Regions from separate parts of the Enterobacter mori genome, predicted to be linked through region 3. Evidence: riboswitches for the same ligand, from Rfam matches in the RefSeq annotation. Region 3 holds a riboswitch; each other region holds the start of a gene.

Region 1 (7,511 bases), 1.9 Mb from region 3:
CATGGTTTAGGGGTGACTGTCTGTAAATCAGTCGTTATGATTGCAATATATGCAGAGTCATAAGGGTTGAGATGTGGATACTGTCGAGGAACTTAACGGAACATACTTCTATGCGGGGCGATCAAACCTCACCGCCTCCGAGCTATTTTTCATGGTCTTCTGTGAAAATGTTGTTGATCAACTTGGTTTAGGTCTTGTTGATTTCGGTGCAGTAGTTGCCATTGTATCTGGGCGTAATACTCTCCCAACAAGGGCAAAACCAAACGGTGCTGAAAAGGGAACATCCTATGCGTCTAAAGCCTCACGAAAAGTGTTCAAAAAAGCGCAGTTCCCTTTCGGTATCAAACTACCTTCCGTTATTGGTGGTTATCCACCTTCTACAATCAGAATCAGGGCGGTAGCTAACATTGGAACCTTTACGGGCAGGGCTATTCCTGTCGTGGGGTGGATTATCTTAGCTTCTGATATCTCTCAAATCACCTATCGCACTATCCGAGACTACAATGCTATAGCGCGGGGTAACGATAAGTTATGGTAAATAATAATGTTGAGCAGCGCGTTTATGAGCTTGTACGGCCTTACGCTGGCACGTACCTATTCAAGTTCAAGAAAGTAGAGCTAACACCTGAAACGGATCTTGATACTGATTTGAGTCTTGATGAGCTTGAAGCTGGTGAGTTAATGGATACGTTTTTCGATGCGTTCAAGGTTGAACGGGGAAACTTTAAAATAGAAACTTACTATCCTGACCAGCCTGTTTCATGGAATCCATTTAAGAAAAAAGAGCCTGTTCCTGTACCAGATTTCAATGTTGGCATGCTGATCGAATCAGCTAAAGCCGGAAGATGGTTGTACGAATGAGGGGGCACACCGCCCCCAGTAAATACTGACTTGTTTATCCGTGATAAAATTAAGAATTATTTACAGGGATTAAAAGGAGATTAAGAAATGATTGAGTTGGCATCAGAGGTTGTTAACTTCATCGTAAATAAAATTGGATTGATTTTTTCCTTAGTTGCATTGGTTTTATCTTTCTTGAGCTATAGGAACAGTAAATTAGTAAAAAAGAAGAACGACAAAGATGCTCTTTATAAATTTAAGACGGAAACGTTACTCAAGGCGCGGGAGTTTGAAATTGCTTTTCAAGATTCATATGATAAGATAGATGGCTTTATAAAAGAATTGCAAGGAAATAACACGGTCTTTGCAGAACCAAAGAGTATCATTTTGAATGAATTGATTTCACAGCGTGACACATTCTATAAGCAGTGCGTGCTTGATGCCAAAGTAACTTGTTTAAAATTAATAGATAACTTTGATACATTAAGTGAAGACGAATTTTCGGAGTATCATAAAGTTTTTAACTCTGAATTGGAGAGATTAAAAGCAAATAATAAAAGATTAGATTCAAAGTTTACGTCTTTAATCCAGAGTATTGCAGGAAAATAAATACACTTCACGAAGTATTATTCTATTCGGTATGAATTATACCATCGCAATTACCAACACTGGGCACTCTTGATATCAATATGAAATGCCCTAAGCGCGCATCCCTCCCTTAATGCCCGTTGAATACTTCGTTCGTAGTGCGTTTACTTTGGCCTGTGTGATCCCCAGGTAGGCGCGTGTGTTTGGTGGAGCGATGCAGATGCGATGACCGGAAAGGTGGGGCTTGCAACAGCAACCCACTTCCCCTAAGCTGGCAAAAAGTATAGAGATTCAATCTACATGACTCGGGGTGCCCTTCTTCGTTGAAGGCTGAGAAATACCCGTATTACCTGATCTGGATAATGCCAGCGTAGGGAAGTCAGATGCCTTCCCGGTCATCGCTTCTTCACGCAAGGCAGGAGCGAACCCATGCAGCCTGACCTGCTCGATTTACACGTTTTACACCACTTCCGAGCCCGTTCCCCGCTCACGCACTGTATGACTAACGATGTTGTACAGACCTTCACAGCCAACGTGTTGCTGGCTCTCGGTGCATCGCCAGCGATGGTGATTGAAGCCGAAGAAGCCGAGCAGTTTGCTGAAATAGCCGATGCGCTGCTGATTAACGTTGGCACGCTGACCGCGCCGCGCGCCCAGTCGATGCGTCGGGCGATTGAACGCGCGGTGGCGGCTGGTAAGCCCTGGACGCTCGACCCGGTTGCCGTTGGCGCGCTCGCGTTCCGTACCCGCTTTTGCCATCAAATCCTCTCTCTGAAACCAGCTGCGATCCGTGGTAACGCCTCTGAAATCCTTGCCCTTGCCGGGATGAGCGCGGGCGGGCGCGGTGTTGATACCACCGACACCGCAGCCAGCGCGGTGCCTGCCGCGCAGGCTTTGGCGCGTCAGACGAATGCAATTGTCGTGGTCACGGGAGAAGTGGATTACATCACCGATGGACAGCGCACGCGCACCGTAACGGGCGGTGATCCGCTTATGACGCGCGTGGTGGGCACCGGGTGTGCGCTCTCTGCCGTCGTCTCGGCGAGCTGCTCGCTGCCGGGCGACCGGCTGGATAACGTCACAGCCGCCTGCGGATTGATGAAGCGAGCCGGAACGGTGGCCGTTTCGCAGTCTCGAGGGCCGGGCAGTTTTGCCAGCGCGTTCCTGGATGCGCTCTATACGCTGGAGGAGCAGGTATGAAGCGGATTAACGCTCTGACCATTGCCGGTACCGATCCAAGCGGCGGCGCGGGCATCCAGGCTGACCTTAAAACCTTCTCCGCGCTTGGCGCATACGGCTGTTCCGTCATTACCGCGCTGGTGGCGCAAAACACCCGCGGCGTGCAGTCGGTCTACCGTATCGAGCCGGATTTTGTTGCCGCGCAGCTGGATTCGGTGTTCAGCGACGTCCGCATCGATACCACCAAGATCGGTATGCTGGCCGAAACGGACATTGTGGAAGCGGTGGCCGAGCGGCTTAAGCGTTATCAGGTGCAAAACGTGGTGCTGGATACCGTCATGCTGGCAAAAAGCGGCGACCCGCTGCTCTCCGACTCCGCCGTGGAGACGCTGCGCACAAAGCTGCTGCCGCAGGTGGCGTTGATCACGCCCAATCTGCCGGAAGCCGCCGCGCTGCTGAGTGCCCCGCACGCGCAAAACGAACGTGAAATGAAAGCGCAGGGGAACGCGCTGCTGGCGATGGGCTGCGGTGCGGTGCTGATGAAGGGCGGTCATCTTGACGATGCCGAAAGCCCGGACTGGCTCTTTACTCGCGACGGCGAAATGCGTTTTACCGCGCCGCGCGTGCAGACCAAAAATACCCACGGTACGGGCTGCACGCTCTCTGCCGCGCTGGCGGCGTTGCGTCCACGGCATGACAGCTGGGCCGACACGGTGCGCGAAGCGAAAATCTGGCTCTCCGCGGCGCTGGCAAAAGCCGATACTCTGGAAGTGGGTCACGGTATTGGGCCGGTTCATCATTTTCATGCATGGTGGTAACCCAGTATACTGGCAGGAAACACCACGCCTGAGAAAACAGAGATGGAACAAGCGCATACCCGGTTAATCGCTCAACTGAATGAACGGATCGCCGCGCCGGACAACACGCCGCTGTACCTGAAATTTGCCGAAACGGTAAAAAATGCGGTGCGAAGCGGCATGCTGGAGCACGGGAATATTTTGCCCGGCGAGCGCGATCTGAGCCAGTTAACCGGCGTGTCGCGCATTACCGTGCGTAAAGCGATGCAGGCGCTGGAGGAAGAGGGCGTGGTCACGCGCTCCCGTGGCTATGGCACGCAAATCAATAACATCTTCGAGTATTCGCTGAAAGAGGCGCGCGGGTTCTCTCAACAGGTGGTCCTGCGTGGTCAAAAGCCCAATACGCTGTGGGTCAACAAGCGGGTGGTGAAGTGTCCCGAAGAGGTGGCGAACCATCTTTCAATTCCCCCTGAGAGCGAGGTTTTCCTGCTCAAGCGTATTCGCTACGTTGACGATGACGCCGTCTCGATTGAGGAGTCATGGGTGCCAACGGGATTCATCCACGACCCCGATGCGATTGGCGTCTCGCTGTACGATTACTTCCGCAGCCAGAATATCTTCCCGCAGCGCACCCGTTCGCGCGTGAGCGCCCGTATGCCGGACAGCGAGTTTCAGGCACACATTAAGATGGATGAAAAAATACCGGTGCTGGTGATCAAGCAGGTTGCGCTTGACCAACAGCACCGGCCGATTGAGTACAGCATCAGCTACTGCCGCAGCGACCTATACGTCTTTGTGTGCGAGGAGTAATTCGTCGCGAGTCGGTGCGCAATCGCCGCCGCGATGGCTGACCACCCAGGACGCCACGGCATTCCCCAGCAGAACGGCGGCTGCCAGCGACCATCCCGCCGCCAGCCCGGCAAGCGTGCCGCCCGCGTGGCTGTCGCCTGCGCCAATGGTGTCCACCACCGTGGCCGGAAATGCCGGAACAACGCCCGAGACGTCACCGTCATACCATGCGGCACCGTCTTTATCATGGCGCACAATCAGCGCGGCACCGAAACGCTGCTGCCACTGCGTGCCGAGGGTCTCCACTTCAACGCCCAGTCTTTCTGCGGCAAGCTCCGCTTCCTGACGATTGAGCGACACAATTGGCCTGCAGGCCATAATCCGCACCATCAGCGCGTCGGGGATATCCGCGATGCGGGGACCGAAATCGATAAAGGCCTTCACATCCTGCAACTCCTCCAGCCAGCGTGTCAGCAGCTCGCCGCACGGCGAGGCTAGCTGATAGCCGGATAAATAGACCAGGCTGTTTTGCGGAACGTGAAGCGCATCCAGCCAGCGCTGCTGCCACTGGTTCTCGACGCCGCTAAAGGACATAAAGGTGCGCTCGCCGTCTGGCTCCACCAGCGCCAGACACCAGCCGTTATCACCCGTATCGGCTTCCACTGCGCTGTGCAGATCCTGCTTCGCCATGGCGTTGCGGATAATATCCGCCCACACGCCGTGGCCGACGGGAAGGGCATTTTGCGCCGCAATGCCGAGCCGTTTCAGGGCGATGGCGATATTGAGCGCGCAGCCGCCGATATTGACGCCCTGCTGTTTAAGCTCGATATCGCACCCGCGCCAGGGCAGGGCGTAAGCGTCGGCGATAACGTCTATCACCGCTGCGCCCAGCACCGTCACCGGACGCGTGGCGTGCAAGGTTTCAAGGCGCTGAGCCAAAGAAGTCATACGCCCTCCCTTTGCTCCCGGTAGTGCAGGAGTTTTTCGCAATAGTGACCAAAATCGAGCTGGTTAACGGCGTCGAGTTCGGCCTTCAGCGTCGGGTCAATGGCCTGCACGCCGTGGAGCGCGCCGCAGATGGCCGTCGCCATTGCGCCAATGGTGTCGGTATCGCCGCCCAGGTTGGCGCATAAAATGGCGCAGCGGTTTGGGTCGGTTCCCGCCAGTTCGACCATCGCAATGGCCGCCGGAACGGATTCGATGGTGCTGGTTCCTGCACCCACGAGCTGATACACCTGCTCGCTGGCGGACTCAATCCCGTTGGCTTCTCGTACGGTTTTCAGCGCGAGTTCAATACGCGCCGCGAGTGACGCGCTGAAGGTGGTGGTTTTCGCCTCCTGCGCAAAGCGGGCGATCCCCGGCAGGGCATCAACGATGTTCTGCCAGCTTTCGCCGTCGACGGCGCGGGAAATCGCCCAGGCAATCACCACCGCACCGGCAATGGCAAGATCGGATTTATGGGTCGGGCTGGAGGCCAGCGCCACCTGCTCAACAAAATGCTCCAGACGCGTGGCCGGAAGCAGGCAGCCCAGCGGAGAGGCGCGCATCGCCGCCCCGTTGGTCACGCCGTTGTTTTCCAGCTCGCTCACCGGCTTGCCGTCGCGAATGGCGTTCAGGGCAATTTTCGAGGTGGGGCCGAGAACGTTCTTATTAAACGCGTCAAAATCGAGCGCCCAGTGAAGAATATGCTTGCCGATAACGTCCGCGTTAATCTGCCCGTCGCACTCGATAATTGCATCCGCCAGACAGAGCGCCATCGAGGTATCGTCGGTGAACTCTGCCTGGTTGAAATAGCAGGCCGCGTTATTCTCCGCCGGGCCGGGTAAGAAACGGTCGATCCAGCCGAAGTGCGCTTTGACGCGCTTTCTCGGCCACAGCTCCGACGGCATGCCCATCGCATCCCCTAACGCCTGCCCGTAAAGGGCACCGAGAACACGTTCTTGTTTCATTTAACTTCCCCTTGTGTCAGCGCGGTATCGCCATCAACCACCTCAATTGCGGTGATCTCTTTATCCGATTCGCGGAAAAACAGCATAAACAGCACGGCAATCACGGCAATCATGATTGCACCAAATGTCCACATTCCGGCCCAGTTGAAGGTCAGCCCATTCACCGGCTCTTTGTAAGCGAACATTTTTTCCATCATCACGCCGCCCAGGCGGTAACCCAGCAGGCTACCAAAGCCCTGACAGCACAGCGTGATCAAGCCCTGCGCCGCGGTGCGCATGTGCGCTGGCGCTTTTTTGTCCACGTAGATGTACGCGGTCACGTAATAGAAGTCGTAGCTTACGCCGTGCAGCAAAATGCCGAGGAACAGCAGGGCGTAGGTGAAGTATTGTTCCGCACCGCCGTAAACAAAGAAGCCGTAGCGGATAGCAGCGGTAATAAGACCCAGCAGTAAGACCTTCTTAATACCAAAGCGTTTGGTAAAGAACGGCAGCGCCAGCATAAAGAAGATTTCTGAAAACTGGCCGAGCGTCATCCAGCCGGTGGCGTTTTTCATTCCCACTTCGGTGAGATACCCGTTGGCGAAGATGTAATAGAAGGCCAGCGGCATCGCGAACAGGAACGAGCAGAAGAAGAACACCAGGAAGTTTCTGTCGCGCAGCAGGATCAGCGCGTCCAGCCCCAGCATCACCTTGAAGTCCAGCTTGCCAGTGCTCTTCGGCGGCGTGTTCGGCAGGAACAGGGCAAAGACGCCGAGCAGGGCGGAGCTGGCTGCGGTCATCAGCAGAGGGATATTGGTATCGGAAATGTCGCTGTAGCCCATCATCTGCGGCAGGAAGCCGCACGCCAGGCCCGAGGCGATCCAGCCGATGGTGCCCATCACGCGGATGCGCGGAAAGTCTGCCTCGACGTCATCCACGTTGGCAAAGGCAATGCTGTTGGTCAGCGCGATGGTCGGCATATAGGTCAGGGAGTAGGCCAGAAGCAGCGGGAAGAAGGTGCTGAACTGGGTTTGCTGTGCGGCGAAGTACATCAGTATCGCACCGGCGAACATCAGCACCGCCAGCACTTTCTGGGCGGCGAAGAAGCGGTCCGTCAGTGAGCCGACCAGAATCGGTGAAAGGATTGCGGCAATCGCGGTACAGGCATAAGACCAGCCGATTTCCCCGGCGGTAAAACCGCTTTTGCTCAGCCACAGCCACAGCGGCACAAACCACGCGCCCCAGATAAACCATTCAACAAACATCATGAATGACAGTTGGACTTTCGTTTTCATTTTTTAATCCTGCATGTCAGTGAGGGTACGCCTTTAACATACCATTTAATAATACCTTTTAAATACCTTTGGGGTGAATATTTGATCAGTGTAAC
Region 2 (7,511 bases), 470 kb from region 3:
CAGGCTCCGGTCCGGTTAAAGCGCAGGCTGAAGCAGAAGGCCTGGATAAGATCTTCATTGAAGCAGGCTTCGAATGGCGTCTGCCCGGCTGCTCCATGTGTCTGGCGATGAACAACGACCGCCTGAATCCGGGCGAGCGCTGTGCCTCCACCAGCAACCGTAACTTTGAAGGCCGTCAGGGCCGCGGTGGGCGTACCCATCTGGTTAGCCCGGCAATGGCCGCCGCTGCGGCAGTCACCGGCCATTTCGCCGATATTCGCAGCCTGAAATAAGGAGACAATCATGGCAGAGAAATTTACCCAACATACGGGCCGGGTTGTCCCGCTGGACGCCGCTAACGTCGATACTGACGCTATTATTCCGAAACAGTTTTTGCAGAAGGTGACGCGTACCGGTTTTGGAGCACATCTGTTTAACGACTGGCGTTTCCTCGACGATAAGGGCGAAGTACCTAATCCGGAATTCGTACTGAATTTTCCGGAATACAAAGGTGCCTCCATCCTGCTGGCGCGGGAAAACTTTGGCTGCGGCTCATCCCGTGAACACGCGCCGTGGGCGCTCACCGACTACGGGTTTAAGGTGGTTATTGCCCCGAGCTTCGCGGATATCTTTTACGGCAACAGCTTTAACAACCAGCTGCTGCCGGTCACGCTGAGCGATGAACAGGTCGATGAGCTGTTTGCGCTGGTTAAGGCAAATCCAGGCATGTCGTTTGAAGTGGATCTGGAAGCGGAAGTGGTGAAAGCCGGTGATAAGACCTACAGCTTCAGCATTGATGCGTTCCGCCGTCACTGCATGCTGAACGGCCTGGACAGCATTGGCCTGACGCTGCAGCACGAAGACGCCATCTCAGCGTACGAGAAAAAACAGCCTGCGTTTATGGGCTAACGGCAATGGCCCGCAGAAAGCGGGCCATTCATAAGGGTGCGTTGAGGCTCAACCACTCTGGAGTGGCGGGGAAACATCCCCCGCCAATACCGCTAACGTTTTACTTCGTAAGCCAACACTGCCGCCAGCTCTGTTTTCTCCTGTCTGAAATGCAGCTCACACAGCGAGTCGCGCACCATCCAGGTGAAGATCAACAGCGTCGTACAGATCAGAAACAAACCTAACAGCAGAGTACGTTTTGGCATTCCAGCCTCCTTATTGCTTTTCGGCAATGAAGAGACTAACCTCGCAATGTTGGTTGTGAAGTTGGTCTCCCCATCAGTTTTTTGATGTGGGACTCTCCACTGTTTGCCTCTTGCGAAAGCCTGAGGCAAACAGCCTCAAGCACCCGCCACGCACTCTATTCCCCTTCCGGGTACCTGTCAGAAAGTCGTTTCATTTCGTGAAGCTGCCTTCCAGAATCAGACGTCCTTAACCCGGCAGGTCAGCCCAAGCGTAACCACCGAAATCGCGGCAATCATCCAGTAAACTGAGCCATGCCCGTAACTTTGCGCCAGCGCGCCCTGAATCACCCCTGCCAGAATAACGCCCGTTGAAATGCTGTTGGTGAACAGCGTGGTCGCAGAGCCAGCGCGTCCCGGCATTAAATCCTGGAACCAGAGCATGCCGATCCCGGCAACAATCCCGATAAACACGGCGTTAAACAGCTGCAGCGCCAGCAAGGCTTCACGCGAATGGAAGAGGATCAGCCCCGCGTAGAACAGTACCCCGGCCGCCATGGCGACGATCATCATCCTGCGTTTTCCGAAGCGCTTAACGTAGTATCCCGCCAGAATCATTGCCGGAATTTCCAGCCCGGCGGCAGTTCCCATTAAGATCCCCGCAAGCTTGTCCGGCAGACCCAGATCGCTGCTGATCCACAGAGGCATATCGATGATATACATGGTGTTGCAGGTCCACATCAGCGTGGAGGCAATAAACAGCATGCGGACGTTTTTATCCTGCCAGCCGCTCACCTGGGTGACAGGTTTATCCGTTGTCTGTTCGACACGCGCCACAGACGGCAGCGCTAAGGCAATCAATGCCAGACTGATGACAAAAATCCCGGCGGCGATGGAGAACATAGTGGTGAAGCCGTAGTTCAATGCCAGCATGAAGGCCAGCGGCGGTCCAATGACCCACGCCAGCGAGAGCTGTGCGCGCATCACGGAGCTAAACATCACCACTTCCCGCGCCGAGCTATCGGCGTATTCGCGAGCCAGCGCGAACAGCTGCGGCATGGCGGTATTCGCGAGAGAGGCCAGCAGCACGCCACAGGTAATGAGGGTCAAATAATGACGGTTAAAGGCAAACAGCAGCGCATTGCCTACGGCCATCGCACAGCAAAAGAGGATCAGCCTGCGCCTGTCACCCTGACTGTCGGATCGTTTTGCCAGCCACAGGCTGACCAGGATCCCGGCAATCGCGTTGACGGTATAAAACAGCCCCACCCAGAACGGCTGCGCCCCCACCTCGCGGCTGAGAAACAGGCTCAGCGTCGGTGCCTGAAGCGCCCCCGCCACGCCCATCATAAAGACGACCAGCATAAAAGCGGCATACACGCCGTTCAGGCGTCGCCCCATCGTCATCAACCACAGCATGCGCAAGTCCTTGTGAAAGCGAATCGAAATTGGGTGAAATAGTAAACGAAAAAAGCCAGCAAAAACATTTTGCTGGCGGGTGATTAGCACCAATACTCAGTCACACATGATCGAGGCGAGTTAGCGGGAAGAGGTCGGTTTCGTAACGTCCCACTGCATCAGTTCTTCTAACATTTTCAGCCGTTGCTCTGCACACTGGCGGGTCAGCCAGGACGATCCTTTTGTCGCTGAAAAGTACTGCTGATAAAACTGACGTGCGGTAGACCTCTTCATAATTTACCTCCTCGCTTCATCGGGAAGTATTATTGGCCTAATATAGGGATAAATAAATTGCTGGTTTTTTGTCAGGAGTTCCCCTTTTATGCCTTCCGGTCGTCTGCAACAACAATTTATCCGCCTCTGGCAGTGCTGCGAGGGGCAATCGCAGGAGACCACGCTTAACGAGCTGGCTGACCTGCTTAGCTGTTCCCGCCGCCATATGCGCACGCTGCTCAACACCATGCAGCAACAGGGCTGGTTAAGCTGGGAAGCGGAGGCGGGGCGCGGCAAACGCTCGCGTCTGACCTTTCTCTATACCGGGCTGGCGTTGCAGCAGCAGCGGGCGGAAGATCTTCTTGAGCAGGACCGCATCGATCAGCTGGTACAGCTGGTGGGCAACAAGGCCGCCGTGCGCCAGATGCTGGTTTCCCATCTCGGACGCAGTTTTCGTCAGGGCCGCCATATTCTGCGAGTGCTTTACTACCGTCCGATGAAAAATCTGTTGCCCGGTACGGCGTTACGGCGGTCTGAAACCCACATGGCCCGACAAATCTTCAGCGGGCTGACGCGCATAAATGAGGAAAATGGGGAACTGGAGGCGGATATCGCGCACCACTGGCAGCAACTCTCTTCACTCCACTGGCGCTTCTTTTTACGCCCCGGCATCCACTTTCACCACGGTCGCGAGCTGGAAATGCACGACGTCATCGCCTCTCTGGAACGCGCCTGCAGACTACCGCTTTATTCGCACATTTCCCGCATCCATTCCCCAACGGCATGGACGCTGGATATTGAGCTATCGCAGCAGGACAAATGGCTTCCCTGGCTGCTGGGCTATGTGCCGTCGATGATTTTGCCCGGCGAGTGGGAATCGATGAACAATTTTGCCAGCCTGCCGATTGGCACAGGGCCCTACTCCGTATCCCGCAATAACAGCAACCAGCTGAAAATCCGCGCGTTCGATGACTACTTTGGCTATCGGGCGCTGATTGACGAAGTGAACGTGTGGGTATTACCGGATCTCAATGAAGATCTCAGCTGCGGGCTGACGCTTGAAGGCCCCACCACGGGAGAAAAAGCCGTGGAGAGTCGCCTTGAGGAGGGCTGTTACTATCTCCTCTTTGACCGCCGCACCCACCGTGGGGCAAACCAGGCCGTCCGCGAGTGGATCAGCCACGTTTTGTCCCCTTCCAATCTGATCTACCATGCGGAAGAGCAGTACCAGACATACTGGTTTCCGGCGTACGGCCTGCTTCCGCGCTGGCACCACGCCCGCCCGGTGCACTGCGACAAACCCGCAGGGCTGGAGTCCATCACCCTGACCTACTACCGCGAACACGTTGAGCATCGTTTTATTGCCAGAATCATGACCCGGCTGCTGGCAGCCGAGGGGGTCACGTTAGACGTCAGGGAAGTGGACTATGACGAATGGCATCAGGGGGAGATCGCCAGTGATATCTGGCTTAACAGCGCCAACTTTACCCTGCCGCTCGATTTCTCTCTCTTCTCGCACCTGTATGAAGTCCCGCTGATCCAGCACTGCATCGACCGTGACTGGCAGGCGGATGCCGCCCAATGGCGTGCGGGAGAAATGAATCTTGCTGCGTGGTGCCAGCAGCTGCTGGCCGAACAGGCGATCGTACCGTTGATTCACCACTGGCTGATGATCCAGGGCCAGCGCAGTATGCGCGGCCTGCGGATGAACACTCTGGGCTGGTTTGATTTTAAATCCGCTTGGTTTGCGCCGCCGGAGCCATAACGCTTTCGTAATATTCACCAAATCATTACAATAGCGCCGTTCTCAACGGGGTGCTGCATCACAGATGTGCGCTGAGATAATACCCGTCGAACCTGATCCGGATAACGCCGGCGAAGGGATTTGAGGCTGTCGCTCAAAATCCTTTGCCACTCAACTTTGAGGTGCAAAGTGTTAAAAAACGTTCTTCCTCTGCTGGCGCTGTTTGCGCTGCCTGCTTTTGCCAAACCCGTCCTGACGGTCTACACCTATGACTCCTTCTCTGCCGACTGGGGCCCTGGCCCGGTAGTCAAAAAAGCCTTTGAAGCTGACTGTGACTGCGAGCTGAAGTTCGTCGCGCTGGAAGATGGCGTGTCGCTGCTCAACCGCCTGCGCATGGAAGGGAAAAACAGCAAGGCTGATGTAGTGCTCGGGCTGGATAACAACCTGCTGGAAGCCGCCTCGCAAACCAAACTGTTTGCCAAAAGCGGCGTGGCGGCAGATGCCGTTAACTTGCCGGGCGGCTGGAAAAACGACACCTTTGTGCCGTTCGACTACGGCTACTTTGCTTTCGTCTATGACAAGAACAAGCTGAAAAACCCGCCGAAGAGCCTGAAAGAGCTGGTCGAAAGTGACCAGAAGTGGCGCGTGATTTATGAAGACCCGCGTACCAGTACGCCGGGGCTGGGCCTGCTGCTGTGGATGCAAAAGGTCTATGGGGATAAAGCACCGGAAGCGTGGCAAAAACTGGCCGCCAAAACCGTCACCGTGACCAAAGGCTGGAGCGAAGCCTATGGCCTGTTCCTGAAAGGTGAAAGCGACCTGGTGCTGAGCTACACCACCTCTCCGGCCTACCACATCATCGCCGAGAAGAAAGACAACTACGCTGCGGCGAATTTTGCTGAAGGTCACTACCTGCAGGTGGAAGTGGCAGCGCGTACCGCCGCCAGCAAACAGCCGGAACTAGCCGAGAAGTTCCTGAAATTTATGGTTTCACCGGCGTTTCAGAACGCCATTCCAGCGGGCAACTGGATGTATCCGGTCACTAACGTTGCGCTGCCAGCAGGTTTCGAGCAGTTGACCAAACCAACAACCTCGCTGGAGTTTACACCGCAGCAGGTCGCCGCGCAGCGTGCTGCATGGGTAAGTGAATGGCAACGCGCCGTCAGCCGTTGATTCCCGGCTGGTTAATCCCCGGTCTGCTCGCCGCCCTGCTGATGGTGGCGGTCAGCCTGGGGGCATTCCTTGCACTGTGGTTTAACGCGCCGGAGAGTGACCTGTTTGCCCTCTGGCACGACAGCTACCTCTGGCACGTGATCCGGTTCTCCTTCTGGCAGGCGTTTCTCTCTGCCCTGCTCTCGGCGATCCCGGCCATTTTTCTGGCGCGAGCACTGTATCGGCGGCGTTTTCCCGGCAGGCAGGCGCTGCTGCGCCTGTGCGCCATGACGCTGATCCTGCCCGTGCTGGTGGCGGTATTTGGTATTCTGAGCGTTTACGGTCGCCAGGGCTGGCTGGCGTCGCTGTTCGCCCAGCTTGGTCTGGAATGGACCTTCTCTCCTTACGGCCTGCAGGGCATTCTGCTGGCGCACGTGTTTTTCAATATGCCGATGGCAACGCGCCTCTTTTTGCAGGCGCTGGAAAACATTCCCGGCGAACAACGCCAGATTGCCGCTCAGCTTGGCATGCGCGGCTGGTCATTCTTCCGCTTTGTCGAATGGCCGTGGCTGCGCCGCCAGATCCCACCCGTGGCGGCATTAATCTTCATGCTCTGCTTCGCCAGCTTTGCCACCGTGCTGTCACTCGGCGGCGGGCCGCAGGCCACCACCATCGAGCTGGCGATTTACCAGGCGCTGAGTTACGACTACGATCCCGGTCGCGCCGCGCTGCTGGCGATAGTCCAGATGACGTGCTGTCTGGTACTGGTGCTGTTGAGCCAGCGGCTGAGTAAAGCCCTTCCTCCCGGCAGTAATCAGATAGCCGGCTGGCGCGATCCGCAGGACAGCCTGCACAGCCGCGTCGCCGATGTCATCCTTATCGCGCTGGCGCTTCTGCTACTGCTGCCGCCGCTGATGGCCGTTATCGTTGACGGGCTTAACCTTAATCTCATGTCCGTCCTGCAACAGCCCGTCCTCTGGCAAGCTACCTGGACCTCGCTGCGTATCGCGCTGGGGGCAGGTTTACTGTGCGTCCTCCTGACCATGATGCTGCTGTGGAGCAGCCGTGAACTCTACGCTCGCCAGGCGGAAAAAGCCGGGCAAATGCTGGAGCTGACGGGCATGTTGATTCTGGCGATGCCGGGCATCGTGCTGGCGACGGGCTTCTTTTTATTGTTCAACAGCACCATCGGTCTGCCGGAAAGCGCCGACGGCATTGTGATTTTCACCAACGCACTGATGGCTATCCCTTACGCGCTCAAGGTGCTGGAAAATCCGATGCGCGACGTGAACAGCCGCTACAGTTTGCTGTGTCAGTCGCTGGGTATGCAGGGCTGGCAGCGGCTGAAAGTGGTGGAACTCCGCGCCCTGAAACGTCCGCTCGCCCAGGCGCTGGCCTTTGCCTGCGTGTTGTCGATTGGCGATTTTGGCGTGGTGGCACTCTTCGGTAATGAAGACTTCCGCACCCTGCCGTTCTGGCTTTACCAGCAAATTGGCTCCTACCGCAGCCAGGATGGTGCCGTCACTGCACTCTTACTGCTGCTGCTGTGCTTTGCGTTATTCACCGTTATCGAAAAACTTCCGGGGCGTGATGTTAGAACTGACTGATGTAACCTGGCTTTACCAGCATTTGCCGATGCGCTTCACGCTCTCCGTGCGTCAGGGGGAGATGATTGCCGTGCTTGGCCCAAGCGGCGCGGGGAAAAGTACGCTGCTTAATTTGATTGCCGGTTTTCTGCAACCGGCGAGCGGATCGATCGTGATTGAAAACCAGGACCATACCCGAACTCCGCCGGCAAAGCGTCCGGTCTCGATGCTGTTTCAGGAAAACAACCT
Region 3 (7,511 bases):
TTGCCTCGTGGTAAGTTTCCTGGTAGACCATGACCCCGTCCAGCCCAAGCGTTTTCAGTTCTGCGTACTCGTCCTGCGACAGGGGCTGCACTTCCATCTGCAACGACGCAAACTCACGGCGAATAGCCGGAAAATGCTGACGGAAATAGTCCATTCCCACCTTCCCCTGATGTTCACCCGTGACCAGCAGAAGATGCTCAAAGCCCATTTCACGAATGGCCGCACACTCGCGCGCAATCTCACCTTCATCGAGGGTTTTACGCTTGATGCGGTTGCTCATGGAGAAGCCGCAGTAGGTGCAGTCGTTGGCGCACAGATTTGAGAGATAGAGCGGCACGTAGAAGCTCACCGTGTTGCCAAATCGCTGGCGGGTGAGCCGCTGCGCGCGCTGCGCCATTGGCTCGATGTAGCCGCTGGCCGCCGGTGAAAGCAGGGCCATCATGTCTTCGCGGGTCGGATGACGCGCGTTTAACGCACGCTCGACATCCGCCGCCGTTTTGCTGTTGATGCGCAGGGCAATATCGTCCCAGTGGATTTGCCGCCAGCGATCGGTAAACGTGGTCATCAGAGCGCCTCCAGGAAACCGGTCAGCGGGCTGGTGGCCTGCGCCTGAAAACTGCGGGAGCCGGGGCCAGACTGCCGTGCCAGTAAACCTGACTCCACCGCCAGGCGGAACGCGCGCGCCATCGTGACGGGATCGTCAGCCACCGCAATTGCCGTATTCACCAGAACCGCGCTGGCACCCATCTCCAGCGCCTGCGCGGCGTGGCTGGGCACGCCGATGCCCGCGTCCACGACCACCGGTACGGTGGCCTGTTCAATGATGATCTCCAGCATCGCGCGCGTCTCCAGCCCCTGATTAGAACCAATGGGAGCGCCCAGCGGCATGACGGCGGCACAGCCGACCTCTTCCAGCCGTTTACACAGGACAGGATCGGCGCCGCAGTAAGGCAGGACGATAAATCCCTGTTGCACCAGCTTTTCTGCTGCTTTCAGCGTTTCAATCGGGTCGGGCAGCAGCCAGCGCGCGTCCGGGTGAATTTCCAGCTTCAGCCAGCGGGTGCCGAGCGCTTCACGCGCCAGCTGTGCGGCGAAAATCGCCTCCTCGGCCGTTTTCGCGCCGGAGGTATTCGGTAAAAGCGTAACGCCTGCCTCCAGCAAAGGCACAAGAATGGCATCGTTATGCTGGCGAAGGTCCACGCGCTTCATCGCCAGCGTCACCAGCTGGCTGCCGCTTTCACGGATGGCATCCACCATCAGCTGTGGCGAGCCGAATTTTCCGGTTCCTGTAAACAGATGCGAATCAAAAACTTTATCGGCAATACGTAACATCTCAGCCCCCTGCGATGACCTGAAACAGCAGGATCTGGTCGCCTTCATTGACCTGCTGATGTTCCCACTGCTCGCGCGGCAGGATCTGTTGATTGAGCGCCAGTGCTGTTCCCGGCTTGAGCTGGCGCAGCCTTTCGAGCAGCACGGCAACGGTAAGTCCGTCATCGCACTTCATTGGCTCATCGTTAAACAGAATGCGCATCGCGGCCTCCGCATACCGGGCAGCGGCTGGCGCGATGTAACGCCAGATGGCGCCAGCCGCTGGAGCGGGCATCAAACAGCCGCAGCGTATTGCGTTCCGTCTCCATGCCGTTGAGCAGCTTGATGGCCTCCAGTGCCTGCAGCGTGCCCATCACGCCTACCACAGGGCCAAGAATGCCTGCGGTGCGGCAGTTGCGTTCAGGCTCGGCATCGTCCGGCCACAGGCAGCGATAGCACCCCTGCGCCCACGGAGGCGTCAGGACCATCATTTGTCCCCCGAAACCGACCGCGCTAGCGGTGATAAGCGGCGTGTTATGTGAGACGCAAGACGCATTGATAGCCTGACGCGTCGCCATATTGTCCGTGCAGTCCAACACCACATCGGCAAGGGCAACTTCACGCTGCAGGCGTTCACCACTGAGCCGCTCCTGCAGGGCAATCAGCTCGATATCCGGATTAAGCTGGTTCAGCCGCTGCCGGGTGATCTGTGCTTTCGGCTGGTCGATATCTTCGGTGGTAAAGAGAATTTGCCGCTGCAAATTGCTGAGGTGGACATCGTCGTCGTCGGCCAGCACCAGCGTACCGATACCTGCACCTGCCAGGTAAAGCGCGGCGGGTGCGCCTAGTCCGCCCAGACCGACAATCAGCACCCGGCTGGCGAGCAGTTTTTGCTGTCCGTCGATGGCAATATCTTCCAGCAGGATCTGACGACTGTAGCGCATAAAATCACGATCATTCATCGCCTGCTCCTGCCAGCTGTAACAGCTGTGCGGTCGCGGTCTGCCAGTCTGCGGCCTGGGTGATGGCGCTGACGACGGCAATACTGCCGACGCCGGTATCCAGCACCGACGGGGCACGTTCGAGGCTGATACCGCCGATGGCGACGGTGGGGTAATCCGCCAGACGTTTAACGTGACTCGCCAACTGCGTCAGCCCCTGCGGTGCGGATGGCATCTGCTTGGTTTGCGTCGGGAAGACGTGACCCAGCGCGATGTAAGAGGGACGGGCCGCCAGCGCCACGTCGATCTCCATGTCATCGTGTGTTGAAACGCCAAGACGCAAGCCAGCCTGGCGGATAGCGCTCAGATCCGTTGTTTCCAGGTCCTCCTGACCCAGATGCACGCCATACGCCTGGTGCTTAACGGCCAGCCGCCAGTAGTCGTTGATAAACAGGCGTGCGTTATATCGACGCCCCAGCACGATAGCGGTGACCACATCGGCCTCCACCTCTTCGTCGCGTTTATCTTTGATGCGCAGCTGGAGGGTGCGAACGCCAGCCTTCAGCAGACGCTCTATCCACTCCACGCTGTCCACTACCGGATAAAGCCCTAAGCGGAAGGGCACCGGGGGAAAATCGGGCTGGTACATTACGCCTCCTCTTTTTTGAGGTAGATTTCGCCGCCTTTGGCGCGGAAGGTTTCTGACATGTCCGCCATACCCACTTCAATGGTTTGTGCGGCGGCGTAGTCGCGCACCTCCTGGCTGATCTTCATCGAGCAGAATTTTGGCCCGCACATGGAGCAGAAGTGCGCAACTTTGCCCGATTCCTGCGGCAGGGTCTCGTCGTGATAGGCGCGGGCGGTGAACGGGTCCAGTGCCAGGTTGAACTGGTCTTCCCAGCGAAATTCAAAGCGTGCCTTCGACATAGCGTTATCGCGGATTTGCGCGCCCGGATGGCCTTTCGCCAGATCCGCCGCGTGGGCGGCAATTTTGTAGGTGATCAGCCCCTGCTTCACGTCCTCTTTATTTGGCAGGCCGAGGTGCTCTTTCGGCGTCACGTAGCAGAGCATGGCGCAGCCGAACCAGCCGATCATCGCCGCGCCAATGCCGGAGGTGAAGTGGTCGTAGCCTGGAGCGATGTCGGTCGTCAATGGCCCCAGCGTGTAGAACGGTGCTTCGTGGCAGTGCTCCAGCTCTTCGGTCATGTTGCGGCGGATCATCTGCATCGGCACGTGGCCCGGGCCTTCAATCATCACCTGCACGTCATACTCCCAGGCGATTTTGGTCAGCTCGCCCAGCGTGTGCAGTTCGGCAAACTGCGCTTCATCGTTGGCGTCGCGGATGGAGCCCGGGCGCAGGCCGTCGCCCAGCGAGAGAGAGACATCATACGCGGCGCAGATTTCACAGATTTCGCGGAAGTGTTCGTACAGGAAGTTTTCCTGATGATGGGAAAGGCACCACTTCGCCATGATGGAACCGCCGCGGGAGACGATGCCTGTCAGGCGTTTCGCCGTCATCGGCACGTAGCGCAGCAGCACGCCCGCGTGAATGGTGAAGTAGTCCACGCCTTGTTCAGCCTGCTCCAGCAGCGTGTCGCGGAAGGCTTCCCAGGTGAGGTCCTCGGCAATGCCGTTGACCTTCTCCAGCGCCTGATAAATCGGTACGGTGCCAATCGGTACCGGGCTGTTACGCAGGATCCACTCACGGGTTTCGTGGATATAACGGCCGGTGGAGAGGTCCATCACCGTGTCCGCGCCCCAGCGCGTGGACCAGACCAGCTTTTCCACCTCTTCTTCGATGGAGGAGGTGACGGCCGAGTTACCGATGTTAGCGTTGACCTTCACCAGGAAGTTGCGGCCAATAATCATCGGCTCGGATTCCGGGTGGTTAATGTTGGCGGGGATAATGGCGCGACCGGCAGCCACTTCGTCACGCACAAATTCCGGCGTGATGTTCTCCGGCAGGCGAGCACCAAACCCTTCACCCGGATGCTGGTGGCGCAGTATTTCGCTACGGATGCGCTCGCGCCCCATGTTTTCGCGGATGGCAATGAACTCCATCTCCGGCGTGACGATGCCCTGGCGCGCGTAGTGCAGCTGGGTCACGCATTTGCCCGCTTTAGCTCGTTTTGGCGTCAGCAGGCCGGTAAATCGCAGCTCGTCCAAACCGTCGTCGGCCAGGCGTTCTTTGGTGTAAGCAGAGCTTTGCTCGTTTAGCGCTTCGCTATCATCACGCGCATCAATCCACGGCTGGCGCAGCTTCGCCAGACCCTGCTGGACGTTAATTGCAACATCGGGATCGCCATACGGGCCGGAGGTGTCGTATACCGGCACGGCTTCGTTGTCTTCAAACTGCGGGTTCTCTTTGCTGCCGCCGATAAGCGTTGGGCTGAGCTGGATCTCACGCATCGGGACGCGAATATCGGCCTGCGAGCCGGAAATGTAGATACGTCTGGAGTTCGGGAAAGCGGTGCCTTCCAGGGTGTCGATGAAGTGTTGGGCCTGTGCGCGCTGTTCGCGGCGGGTCAGTTTTGCAGTAGACATAGCTCATTCCAAAAGTGAAGGACATGGCTTGTCAGACGACGGATGAAGCAAGAGAGGATCGCCCTCAGGCGATACAACAGCAGTGTGACTCTTGTTCCCTTCGCAGGTATTAGCCTGATCAGGTTCCGCGGATCCCGAATTAACGGTCTCAGCCCGTGCTTTCACACTGGGCACTCCGACAAGAAAAATCCCCCTCGTGAGAGGGGCGAATGATTGTAAATTACTCGTTAACGATTAAGAACTCAAGCAGGGCGCGCGACGTTCTCTTCATTGCTGATATTTAAGTCATTGTCCAGCACGAGGGCGATCAGCTTATCTTCCAGCGTGAATCGCTCTTCCAGCGCTTCGCCAAGGTCGGAAAGCGCCTGCTGGAACTCAAGATAGTTATCGTGATCGATGGCGTTCTCAAGCGTGGAATCATAGTAATCCATGATCTGCTGGGTGTTGGCTTCCAGCATCGGACAGAGTTTGCTGGCCGCTAAATACGGTGTTGTCCCTTCCATTTCGCGGATAATGCGTTCATAAATATTGAAATGGCCGTCGGACAGGTAGTCGACCAGGCTCTGACAAAAATCATCCAGCGCTTTTTCATTCAGCCGCATAAACGATTCTTTGCCAGGCTTAAGACCGACCAGATTGTAATAAGCCACGAGTAGATGCTTGCGCACATGTAGCCAGCGATCCACCAGTTTGTTACTTCCTCTAACGCGCTCAGTCAGGCTTTCTAGCTGGTTTAACATGGTCAACTCCGCAAGGTTTAGGATTGAATCTGCTTATCCAAAATGTAACCACAATGCTAACAACATGTCAGTGAAGCGAAGGTAGTGCAATAGATATGGATCGTATTATTGAAAAATCAGATCTGGGTTGGTGGATCGTCAGTCACGAACAAAAATTATGGCTGCCCGCCGGTGAAATCCCCCATGGCACGGCGGAAACGTTCGATCTGGTAGGACAAACCGCGCTGTGGATCGGTGAGTGGCAGGGCGAGCCGGTGTGGTTGATCCAACAAGCGCGTCATCAGGATATGGGATCTGTGCGTCAGGTGCTGGATCAGGATGTCGGTCTGTTCCAGCTGGCGGGGCGCGGCGTGCAGCTGGCGGAGTTTTACCGCTCGCATAAATACTGCGGCTACTGCGGTCATACCATGCATCCGAGCAAAACCGAGTGGGCGATGCTCTGCAGCCATTGCCGCGAACGCTATTATCCGCAAATTGCGCCGTGCATTATCGTCGCTATCCGCCGGGAGGATTCCATCCTGCTGGCGCAGCATACTCGTCATCGCAACGGCATTCACACCGTGCTGGCCGGGTTCGTCGAAGTGGGCGAAACGCTGGAGCAGGCGGTGGCGCGCGAGGTGATGGAAGAGAGCAGTATTAAGGTGAAGAACCTGCGCTATGTCACCTCCCAGCCCTGGCCGTTCCCGATGTCGCTGATGACCGCGTTTATGGCCGAATACGATAGCGGCGAGATCGTTATCGATCGGAAAGAACTGCTGGAAGCGAACTGGTATCGCTATGACGATTTACCGCTGTTACCTCCGCCGGGTACGGTGGCGCGTCGGCTGATAGAAGATACCGTGGCAATGTGTCGGGCCGAGTATGAGTAGTGTTACACTGAGGCCATGACGCTTAAGGAACTGCAAAAATGACCGAACTGAAGAACGATCGTTATCTGCGTGCGCTGCTGCGCCAGCCCGTTGATGTCACCCCGGTGTGGATGATGCGCCAGGCGGGACGCTATCTGCCAGAGTATAAAGCCACGCGCGCGCAGGCGGGTGATTTTATGTCGCTGTGCAAAAACGCCGAGCTGGCCTGCGAAGTGACGCTCCAGCCGCTGCGCCGCTTCCCGCTGGATGCTGCGATCCTCTTCTCGGATATTCTGACCATTCCGGATGCGATGGGCCTTGGGCTTTATTTCGAAACCGGCGAAGGCCCGCGCTTTAGCTCACCGATTAAGAGCAAAGCTGACGTTGATAAGCTGCCAATCCCCGATCCGGAAGGCGAACTGGGCTACGTGATGAACGCCGTACGCACCATTCGCCGCGAGCTGAAAGGTGAAGTACCGCTGATTGGCTTCTCCGGCAGCCCGTGGACGCTGGCGACCTATATGGTTGAAGGGGGCAGCAGCAAAGCCTTCACCATGATTAAAAAGATGATGTACGCCGAGCCGCTGGCCCTGCATGCGCTGCTCGACAAGCTGGCGAAGAGCGTCACGCTCTATCTGAACGCGCAGATTAAAGCCGGTGCACAGTCGGTGATGATTTTCGATACCTGGGGCGGCGTGCTGACCGGACGTGATTATCAGCAGTTTTCCCTGTATTACATGCATAAAATCGTCGACGGCCTGCTGCGGGAGAACGAAGGCCGCCGCGTGCCGGTGACGCTGTTCACCAAAGGTGGCGGTCAGTGGCTGGAAGCGATGGCGGCGACCGGCTGTGACGCGCTGGGCCTGGACTGGACCACTGATATCGCCGATGCGCGCCGTCGCGTGGGCGACAAAGTCGCGCTGCAGGGTAATATGGATCCGTCCATGCTCTATGCTCAGCCAGCCCGCATTGAAGAAGAAGTGTCGACTATACTGTCTGGTTTTGGTCAGGGTGAAGGCCACGTCTTTAACCTCGGCCACGGCATTCATCAGGATGTGCCGCCAGAACACGCTGGCGTATTTGTGGAGGCGGTGCATCGGCTTTCTGCCCAGTATCACAAGTAAGGA

Evidence for each region. Region 3 has a riboswitch for thiamine pyrophosphate ahead of thiC (phosphomethylpyrimidine synthase ThiC). Riboswitches for the same ligand answer to the same signal wherever they lie in the genome.
Region 1: linked by a shared signal. The riboswitch ahead of thiM (hydroxyethylthiazole kinase) and the one ahead of thiC (phosphomethylpyrimidine synthase ThiC) in region 3 are both predicted to bind thiamine pyrophosphate.
Region 2: linked by a shared signal. The riboswitch ahead of thiB (thiamine ABC transporter substrate binding subunit) and the one ahead of thiC (phosphomethylpyrimidine synthase ThiC) in region 3 are both predicted to bind thiamine pyrophosphate.

What each region holds. Positions count from the first base shown of each region.
Region 1 is NZ_CP104285.1:3,084,805-3,092,315, reverse strand. Features, by position in the region: gene N2K86_RS14605 (STM2901 family protein) at 74-538, shown strand; gene N2K86_RS14600 (DUF1493 family protein) at 532-861, shown strand; gene N2K86_RS14595 (hypothetical protein) at 949-1,449, shown strand; TPP riboswitch at 1,725-1,822, shown strand; gene thiM (hydroxyethylthiazole kinase) at 1,858-2,628, shown strand; gene thiD (bifunctional hydroxymethylpyrimidine kinase/phosphomethylpyrimidine kinase) at 2,625-3,425, shown strand; gene N2K86_RS14580 (GntR family transcriptional regulator) at 3,468-4,214, shown strand; gene N2K86_RS14575 (PfkB family carbohydrate kinase) at 4,188-5,141, opposite strand; gene N2K86_RS14570 (ADP-ribosylglycohydrolase family protein) at 5,138-6,142, opposite strand; gene N2K86_RS14565 (nucleoside permease) at 6,139-7,416, opposite strand.
Region 2 is NZ_CP104285.1:713,607-721,117, reverse strand. Features, by position in the region: gene leuC (3-isopropylmalate dehydratase large subunit) at 1-272, shown strand, start outside; gene leuD (3-isopropylmalate dehydratase small subunit) at 283-888, shown strand; gene N2K86_RS03430 (Hok/Gef family protein) at 981-1,133, opposite strand; gene N2K86_RS03425 (sugar efflux transporter) at 1,350-2,528, opposite strand; gene sgrT (glucose uptake inhibitor SgrT) at 2,649-2,801, opposite strand; gene sgrR (HTH-type transcriptional regulator SgrR) at 2,890-4,545, shown strand; TPP riboswitch at 4,582-4,682, shown strand; gene thiB (thiamine ABC transporter substrate binding subunit) at 4,714-5,697, shown strand; gene thiP (thiamine/thiamine pyrophosphate ABC transporter permease ThiP) at 5,673-7,283, shown strand; gene thiQ (thiamine ABC transporter ATP-binding protein ThiQ) at 7,267-7,511, shown strand, end outside.
Region 3 is NZ_CP104285.1:240,226-247,736, forward strand. Features, by position in the region: gene thiH (2-iminoacetate synthase ThiH) at 1-565, opposite strand, end outside; gene thiG (thiazole synthase) at 565-1,332, opposite strand; gene thiS (sulfur carrier protein ThiS) at 1,334-1,534, opposite strand; gene N2K86_RS01200 (HesA/MoeB/ThiF family protein) at 1,518-2,273, opposite strand; gene thiE (thiamine phosphate synthase) at 2,266-2,901, opposite strand; gene thiC (phosphomethylpyrimidine synthase ThiC) at 2,901-4,796, opposite strand; TPP riboswitch at 4,875-4,984, opposite strand; gene rsd (sigma D regulator) at 5,039-5,536, opposite strand; gene nudC (NAD(+) diphosphatase) at 5,632-6,405, shown strand; gene hemE (uroporphyrinogen decarboxylase) at 6,444-7,508, shown strand.